DNA from 3 places in the Faecalimicrobium sp. JNUCC 81 genome. Region 2 is predicted to be linked to each of the others. Evidence: a T-box and tRNA genes for the amino acid it is inferred to sense, from the RefSeq annotation. Region 2 holds a T-box; the other regions hold tRNA genes.
The links. The T-box of region 2 lies ahead of asnS (asparagine--tRNA ligase). A T-box ahead of a tRNA ligase gene usually reads a tRNA of that ligase, here a tRNA-Asn.

Region 1 (2,220 bases), 1.1 Mb from region 2:
GCGGTATAGCTTAGTTGGCTAGAGCGTTCGGTTCATACCCGAAAGGTCACAGGTTCGACTCCTGTTACCGCTACCAATATATGTGGACCATTAGCTCAGTTGGTTAGAGCGCCCGGCTCATAACCGGTAGGTCTGGGGTTCGAGTCCCTGATGGTCCACCACTTTTAACTTAAAATAATGTCGAGGTATAGCGCAGTTTGGTAGCGCACTTGGTTTGGGACCATGGGGCCGGGGGTTCGAGTCCCTCTACCTCGACCAATATATATGGTGGGTATAGCTCAGTTGGTTAGAGCGCCAGATTGTGGCTCTGGAGGTCGTGAGTTCGACTCTCATTATCCACCCCATAAAATGATCCATTAGCTCAGTCGGTAGAGCACCTGACTTTTAATCAGGGTGTCCCGCGTTCGAGTCGCGGATGGATCACCAATTTGTATTTTGTATGGCGACATAGCCAAGTGGTAAGGCAGTGGACTGCAACTCCTTGATCCCCAGTTCGAATCTGGGTGTCGCCTCCACAAATCAATGCCGAAGTGGCGGAACTGGCAGACGCACAGGACTTAAAATCCTGCGGGACTTACCTCTCGTACCGGTTCGATTCCGGTCTTCGGCACCATATATACATTTAATATCGCGGAGTGGAGCAGTTGGCAGCTCGTCGGGCTCATAACCCGAAGGTCGTAGGTTCGAGTCCTGCCTCCGCAACCAATTAAATGGCCCATTGGTCAAGCGGTCAAGACACCGCCCTTTCACGGCGGTAACAGGGGTTCGATTCCCCTATGGGTCACCAATTAAATATGCGGGTGTAGCTCAATGGTAGAGTTCCGGCCTTCCAAGCCGGCTGTGAGGGTTCGATCCCCTTCACCCGCTCCAGATTAAACGTATGGGACTATAGCTCAGCTGGGAGAGCACCTGCCTTACAAGCAGGGGGTCACAGGTTCGAGCCCTGTTAGTCCCACCATTTGCGGCCTGGTAGTTCAGTTGGTTAGAATGCCAGCCTGTCACGCTGGAGGTCGAGGGTTCGAGTCCCTTCCAGGTCGCCAAAACTTAATGTGGGAATATGGCTCAGTTGGTAGAGCAATTGACTGTTAATCAATGGGTCACAGGTTCGAGTCCTGTTATTCCCGCCAATTTGCTAGTGTGGCTCAACGGTAGAGCAGCTGACTTGTAATCAGCAGGTTGTAGGTTCGATTCCTATCACTAGCTCCATAAACACGGAGGATTTCCCGAGCGGCCAAAGGGGGCAGACTGTAAATCTGTTATCGACGATTTCGGTGGTTCGAATCCACCATCCTCCACCAAAAAGTTAAGCTGCGGATGTGGCGGAATTGGCAGACGCACCAGACTTAGGATCTGGCGCCTATGGCGTGGGGGTTCGACTCCCTTCATCCGCACCACTTTACTTTACCATGCGGGAATAGTTCAGTGGTAGAGCGCAACCTTGCCAAGGTTGAAGTCGCGAGTTCGAATCTCGTTTCCCGCTCCAAAACAAAACAATGTGGGTGCATAGCTCAGCTGGATAGAGCAACGCCCTTCTAAGGCGTGTGTCCGGGGTTCGAATCCCTGTGCGCTCACCACATTCATAGGGGATTCGCCAAGTCGGTAAGGCATAGCACTTTGACTGCTACATGCGTAGGTTCGAGTCCTGCATCCCCTGCCAAGTAAATATTGTGATCCATTAGCTCAGTCGGTAGAGCACCTGACTTTTAATCAGGGTGTCCCGCGTTCGAGTCGCGGATGGATCACCAATGGAGAGGTGTCCGAGTGGTTTAAGGAGCTGGTCTTGAAAACCAGTGATGCTTAACGGCACCGTGGGTTCGAATCCCACCCTCTCCGCCAAATGCCCAGATAGCTCAGTCGGTAGAGCAGGGGACTGAAAATCCCCGTGTCGGTGGTTCGATTCCGCCTCTGGGCACCAATAATGTGGCGGTATAGCTTAGTTGGCTAGAGCGTTCGGTTCATACCCGAAAGGTCACAGGTTCGACTCCTGTTACCGCTACCAATATATGTGGACCATTAGCTCAGTTGGTTAGAGCGCCCGGCTCATAACCGGTAGGTCCGGGGTTCGAGTCCCTGATGGTCCACCACTTTTAGATTAAAGTAATATCGAGGTATAGCGCAGTTTGGTAGCGCACTTGGTTTGGGACCATGGGGCCGGGGGTTCGAGTCCCTCTACCTCGACCAATATATATATGGTGGGTATAGCTCAGTTGGTTAGAGCGC
Region 2 (2,220 bases):
TTTATATCTTTTGGATAATCAGTAACAAACACTGGTGCTTTAAATATTTGTTCAGTTAAATATCTTTCATGTTCAGTTTGAAGATCATCTCCCCACTTAACTGGGTATTCAAATTCATAACCTGATTCTTGTAACATTTCGACTGCTCTAGTGTAAGTAAGTCTAGTAAATTCTGAGTTTACTACATTATTTAATCTATCTAATAACCCTTTATCTATAAAACTGTTGAAGAATTCCATTTCTTCTGGAGCATTTTCCATTACGTAGTTTATAACGTATTTTATCATATCTTCAGCAAGTTCCATATTATCTTCTAAGTCAGCAAAGCATATTTCAGGCTCTATCATCCAGAATTCTGAAGCATGTCTTTGTGTAAATGAGTTTTCAGCTCTAAATGTTGGTCCAAATGTATAAACATTTCTAAATGCTAATGCCATTATTTCGGCATTTAATTGACCAGAAACTGTTAAATTTGCTTCTTTTCCAAAGAAATCATTGCTATAGTCAACTTTTCCATCTTCAGTAGTAGGTATGTTAGTTAAATCCATAGTTGTTAATCTAAACATTTCCCCAGCACCTTCACAGTCACTTCCTGTTATAATTGGTGAGTGAGCATATACAAAGTTTCTATCTTGGAAGAACTTATGTATAGCGTACGCTGCTAAAGATCTTACTCTAAATACAGCTGAGAAAGTATTACTTCTTGGTCTTAAATGAGCTATTGTTCTTAAATACTCAAGAGTATGTCTTTTCTTTTGTAGTGGATATGAACTATCTGACTCACCTTCTACCACTATGTTTGTAGCTTGTATCTCTACAGGTTGCTTAGCTCCTTCAGTTGAAACTAATTCCCCTTCTACAAGTATTGATGAGCTTATAGGTAATTTTGTTAATTCTTTAAAGTTTTCTAATTTTTCATCAGATAAAACTACTTGCATATTTTTAAAGAAACTTCCGTCATTTAATTCTACGAATCCAAAGTTCTTAGATGCTCTAGATGTTCTTATCCATCCAGCCACTTTTACAGTTTTTCCAATGTATTCTTCTTTTTGTCTGTATAACTCTTTTACTGTTACAAATTGATTTTGCATTTTATTTTCCTCCTCGTATTATTTGTATATAAAATAAAAAAAGCCCTTCATCCCATAAAAGGGACGAAAGACTGTACTTTCGCGGTACCACCCTAGTTGTCAAATAATTGACCTCTTAGTTAAGCTTTGCTTATAGTCTATAACGGGACTTACCGTCTAAGTCTACTCTCTTAATGATTTCGGTTAGAGACTCCAAGATGTTCTTCAATATAAACTTCGTATTGAGCTTTCACCATCCTCAACTCGCTAAAACTACATTTTATACCTAATCTTCTTTTCATAGTCTTTATTTTTATTTTTCATATTATTTCAATTATTTAACAAGATTATACCAACATATAAAATTTTAGTCAACATATTATTTATACTTGTAATTTTTAAATGACTAAAATTTCATTTTTTACAAATAATAGTAATTGGAGGTGATTATTTGAAATATATATTATATTTTCTCATCGTACTTTCTTTTATAGGTCCCGCTGCTCATAGTAATAAAAGCCTTGGATCAGTATTTAAAGATGGATTTTACAATTATATAACTTGTTTAGATAATACATTTAATTATTTAGCTGATAATATTGATGCTTTTTCCATATTAGCGGATATACCATATGAAAAAGCATATAAAGATGTTATGAATGATAGACATCTTACAAAACACCTCGTATCTTCAGGTGAAACATTAGATGACATTATTAAAAAGTATAACACTAATATTGATGACATAGAAAATTTTAGGAAAGTTATATATAAAGAAAATGAAGGACTTGTATCTAAATCTTATGATGTACAATCTGGAGAATATATAGTTATTCCAAGTGATTAGCAATTTTTATATGAAAAATAAAGGTACTTACGTACCTTTATTTTATATATATTATAATCTACTTCCATTATCTACCCAATCTTTAGCTTCTTCAACATTGTCTAAAGATGGAATTGTAACTTTACTGTGAGGCTTTAGTTTATCTACATCTGCCCAAGCTGCAGTTGATTCATTGTTAGTTGGTCTATGTTTTTTTAACCTTTCATTATTTGCCCCACTTAGTGCTTTAGTTTTATCATTATTCAAAGTAATCACCTCTTTTTTCTTTTGTATTAGTTTTAACCATTATTTATTTTACAATTC
Region 3 (2,220 bases), 1.3 Mb from region 2:
CCGTCGCAGGCGTAGGAAATTTGAGGAGACCTGTCCTTAGTACGAGAGGACCGGGATGGACGTACCTCTGGTGTACCAGTTGTTCTGCCAAGGGCATGGCTGGGTAGCTATGTACGGAATGGATAAGCGCTGAAAGCATCTAAGCGCGAAGCCAACTTCAAGATAAGATTTCCCACCGTAAGGGTAAGACCCCAGGAAGACTACCTGGTTGATAGGTCGAAGGTGTAAGTGCAGTAATGTATTTAGCTTATCGATACTAATAGGTCGAGGACTTGACCAATAATTTAAAATGATTAATTCAATAAATGTTTGCAGTTTTCAGAGTATTAATTTATATTTTTCCACTAAAAAAGTTTAAAAAATATAAAAAAGGGTATTGACGTTTTTGATAAAAAATGTTAATATAATACTTGTCCAAGAAATGGACATAAAATACAATGTGGTTATAATAGCAAAGAGGATACACCTGTTCCCATTCCGAACACAGAAGTTAAGCTCTTTAGCGCTGATGGTACTTGGCGGGCAACTGCCTGGGAGAGTAAGACATAGCCACGTTGATATTCTAAACTAATAGTTTAGAATGGTGTTAGGCCCATTGGTCAAGCGGTCAAGACACCGCCCTTTCACGGCGGTAACAGGGGTTCGATTCCCCTATGGGTCACCAATATCCCGGGACTATAGCTCAGCTGGGAGAGCACCTGCCTTACAAGCAGGGGGTCACAGGTTCGAGCCCTGTTAGTCCCACCATTCGCGGCCTGGTAGTTCAGCTGGTTAGAATGCCAGCCTGTCACGCTGGAGGTCGAGGGTTCGAGTCCCTTCCAGGTCGCCAAATTAATTTAATATGCGGGAATATGGCTCAGTTGGTAGAGCAATTGACTGTTAATCAATGGGTCACAGGTTCGAGTCCTGTTATTCCCGCCAATTAGCTGGTGTGGCTCAACGGTAGAGCAGCTGACTTGTAATCAGCAGGTTGTAGGTTCGATTCCTATCACCAGCTCCATGAAAAACGGAGGATTTCCCGAGCGGCCAAAGGGGGCAGACTGTAAATCTGTTATCGACGATTTCGGTGGTTCGAATCCACCATCCTCCACCAATTAAATATGCGGGTGTAGCTCAATGGTAGAGTTCCGGCCTTCCAAGCCGGCTGTGAGGGTTCGATCCCCTTCACCCGCTCCATTGAATCATATAATGTGGGTGCATAGCTCAGCTGGATAGAGCAACGCCCTTCTAAGGCGTGTGTCCGGGGTTCGAATCCCTGTGCGCTCACCACAATTATAGGGGATTCGCCAAGTCGGTAAGGCATAGCACTTTGACTGCTACATGCGTAGGTTCGAGTCCTGCATCCCCTGCCAACTTAATTAAATATGATCCATTAGCTCAGTCGGTAGAGCACCTGACTTTTAATCAGGGTGTCCCGCGTTCGAGTCGCGGATGGATCACCAATTGGAGAGGTGTCCGAGTGGTTTAAGGAGCTGGTCTTGAAAACCAGTGATGCTTAACGGCACCGTGGGTTCGAATCCCACCCTCTCCGCCATTTTAATTTAATATTCGGAGAAGTACTCAAGTGGCTCAAGAGGATCCCCTGCTAAGGGATTAGGCTGGATTAAACCGGTGCGAGGGTTCGAATCCCTCCTTCTCCGCCAATTTTTGTTTTTATGTCGAGGTATAGCGCAGTTTGGTAGCGCACTTGGTTTGGGACCATGGGGCCGGGGGTTCGAGTCCCTCTACCTCGACCAATAAGTTTGGACCATTAGCTCAGTTGGTTAGAGCGCCCGGCTCATAACCGGTAGGTCCGGGGTTCGAGTCCCTGATGGTCCACCATAAATTCATAGGGGTATAGCTCAGTTGGTAGAGCGTCGGTCTCCAAAACCGTGCGCCGGGGGTTCGAGTCCCTCTACCCCTGCCATTTAAAATTAAAATTATAAGTTAATGTCGAGGTATAGCGCAGTTTGGTAGCGCACTTGGTTTGGGACCATGGGGCCGGGGGTTCGAGTCCCTCTACCTCGACCAATAAGTTGGGCCTATAGCTCAGGTGGTTAGAGCGCACGCCTGATAAGCGTGAGGTCGCTGGTTCGAGTCCAGCTAGGCCCACCAATTTGCCCAGATAGCTCAGTCGGTAGAGCAGGGGACTGAAAATCCCCGTGTCGGTGGTTCGATTCCGCCTCTGGGCACCAAAACATATTAATGAATATGGCGGTATAGCTTAGTTGGCTAGAGCGT

Region 1: it has a tRNA-Asn gene. The T-box ahead of asnS (asparagine--tRNA ligase) is inferred to sense a tRNA for this amino acid. The anticodon was not compared.
Region 3: it has a tRNA-Asn gene. The T-box ahead of asnS (asparagine--tRNA ligase) is inferred to sense a tRNA for this amino acid. The anticodon was not compared.

The regions. Positions count from the first base shown of each region.
Region 1 covers NZ_CM132203.1:3,796,903-3,799,122, reverse strand. The annotation lists tRNA gene JNUCC81_RS18720 (tRNA-Met) at 1-76, shown strand, start outside; tRNA gene JNUCC81_RS18715 (tRNA-Ile) at 85-161, shown strand; tRNA gene JNUCC81_RS18710 (tRNA-Pro) at 182-258, shown strand; tRNA gene JNUCC81_RS18705 (tRNA-His) at 268-344, shown strand; tRNA gene JNUCC81_RS18700 (tRNA-Lys) at 351-426, shown strand; tRNA gene JNUCC81_RS18695 (tRNA-Cys) at 442-515, shown strand; tRNA gene JNUCC81_RS18690 (tRNA-Leu) at 525-613, shown strand; tRNA gene JNUCC81_RS18685 (tRNA-Met) at 630-705, shown strand; tRNA gene JNUCC81_RS18680 (tRNA-Glu) at 713-787, shown strand; tRNA gene JNUCC81_RS18675 (tRNA-Gly) at 797-870, shown strand; tRNA gene JNUCC81_RS18670 (tRNA-Val) at 883-958, shown strand; tRNA gene JNUCC81_RS18665 (tRNA-Asp) at 964-1,040, shown strand; tRNA gene JNUCC81_RS18660 (tRNA-Asn) at 1,052-1,127, shown strand; tRNA gene JNUCC81_RS18655 (tRNA-Thr) at 1,132-1,206, shown strand; tRNA gene JNUCC81_RS18650 (tRNA-Tyr) at 1,214-1,298, shown strand; tRNA gene JNUCC81_RS18645 (tRNA-Leu) at 1,311-1,394, shown strand; tRNA gene JNUCC81_RS18640 (tRNA-Gly) at 1,409-1,483, shown strand; tRNA gene JNUCC81_RS18635 (tRNA-Arg) at 1,498-1,574, shown strand; tRNA gene JNUCC81_RS18630 (tRNA-Gln) at 1,582-1,657, shown strand; tRNA gene JNUCC81_RS18625 (tRNA-Lys) at 1,670-1,745, shown strand; tRNA gene JNUCC81_RS18620 (tRNA-Ser) at 1,748-1,836, shown strand; tRNA gene JNUCC81_RS18615 (tRNA-Phe) at 1,840-1,915, shown strand; tRNA gene JNUCC81_RS18610 (tRNA-Met) at 1,923-1,999, shown strand; tRNA gene JNUCC81_RS18605 (tRNA-Ile) at 2,008-2,084, shown strand; tRNA gene JNUCC81_RS18600 (tRNA-Pro) at 2,105-2,181, shown strand; tRNA gene JNUCC81_RS18595 (tRNA-His) at 2,193-2,220, shown strand, end outside.
Region 2 covers NZ_CM132203.1:2,670,034-2,672,253, forward strand. The annotation lists gene asnS (asparagine--tRNA ligase) at 1-1,091, opposite strand, end outside; T-box leader at 1,148-1,381, opposite strand; gene JNUCC81_RS13405 (hypothetical protein) at 1,522-1,917, shown strand; gene JNUCC81_RS13410 (CDIF630_02480 family spore surface protein) at 1,969-2,172, opposite strand.
Region 3 covers NZ_CM132203.1:137,154-139,373, forward strand. The annotation lists rRNA gene JNUCC81_RS00715 (23S ribosomal RNA) at 1-280, shown strand, start outside; rRNA gene rrf (5S ribosomal RNA) at 439-555, shown strand; tRNA gene JNUCC81_RS00725 (tRNA-Glu) at 590-664, shown strand; tRNA gene JNUCC81_RS00730 (tRNA-Val) at 672-747, shown strand; tRNA gene JNUCC81_RS00735 (tRNA-Asp) at 753-829, shown strand; tRNA gene JNUCC81_RS00740 (tRNA-Asn) at 846-921, shown strand; tRNA gene JNUCC81_RS00745 (tRNA-Thr) at 926-1,000, shown strand; tRNA gene JNUCC81_RS00750 (tRNA-Tyr) at 1,009-1,093, shown strand; tRNA gene JNUCC81_RS00755 (tRNA-Gly) at 1,103-1,176, shown strand; tRNA gene JNUCC81_RS00760 (tRNA-Arg) at 1,193-1,269, shown strand; tRNA gene JNUCC81_RS00765 (tRNA-Gln) at 1,277-1,352, shown strand; tRNA gene JNUCC81_RS00770 (tRNA-Lys) at 1,367-1,442, shown strand; tRNA gene JNUCC81_RS00775 (tRNA-Ser) at 1,446-1,534, shown strand; tRNA gene JNUCC81_RS00780 (tRNA-Ser) at 1,551-1,643, shown strand; tRNA gene JNUCC81_RS00785 (tRNA-Pro) at 1,660-1,736, shown strand; tRNA gene JNUCC81_RS00790 (tRNA-Ile) at 1,745-1,821, shown strand; tRNA gene JNUCC81_RS00795 (tRNA-Trp) at 1,831-1,906, shown strand; tRNA gene JNUCC81_RS00800 (tRNA-Pro) at 1,934-2,010, shown strand; tRNA gene JNUCC81_RS00805 (tRNA-Ile) at 2,018-2,094, shown strand; tRNA gene JNUCC81_RS00810 (tRNA-Phe) at 2,099-2,174, shown strand; tRNA gene JNUCC81_RS00815 (tRNA-Met) at 2,193-2,220, shown strand, end outside.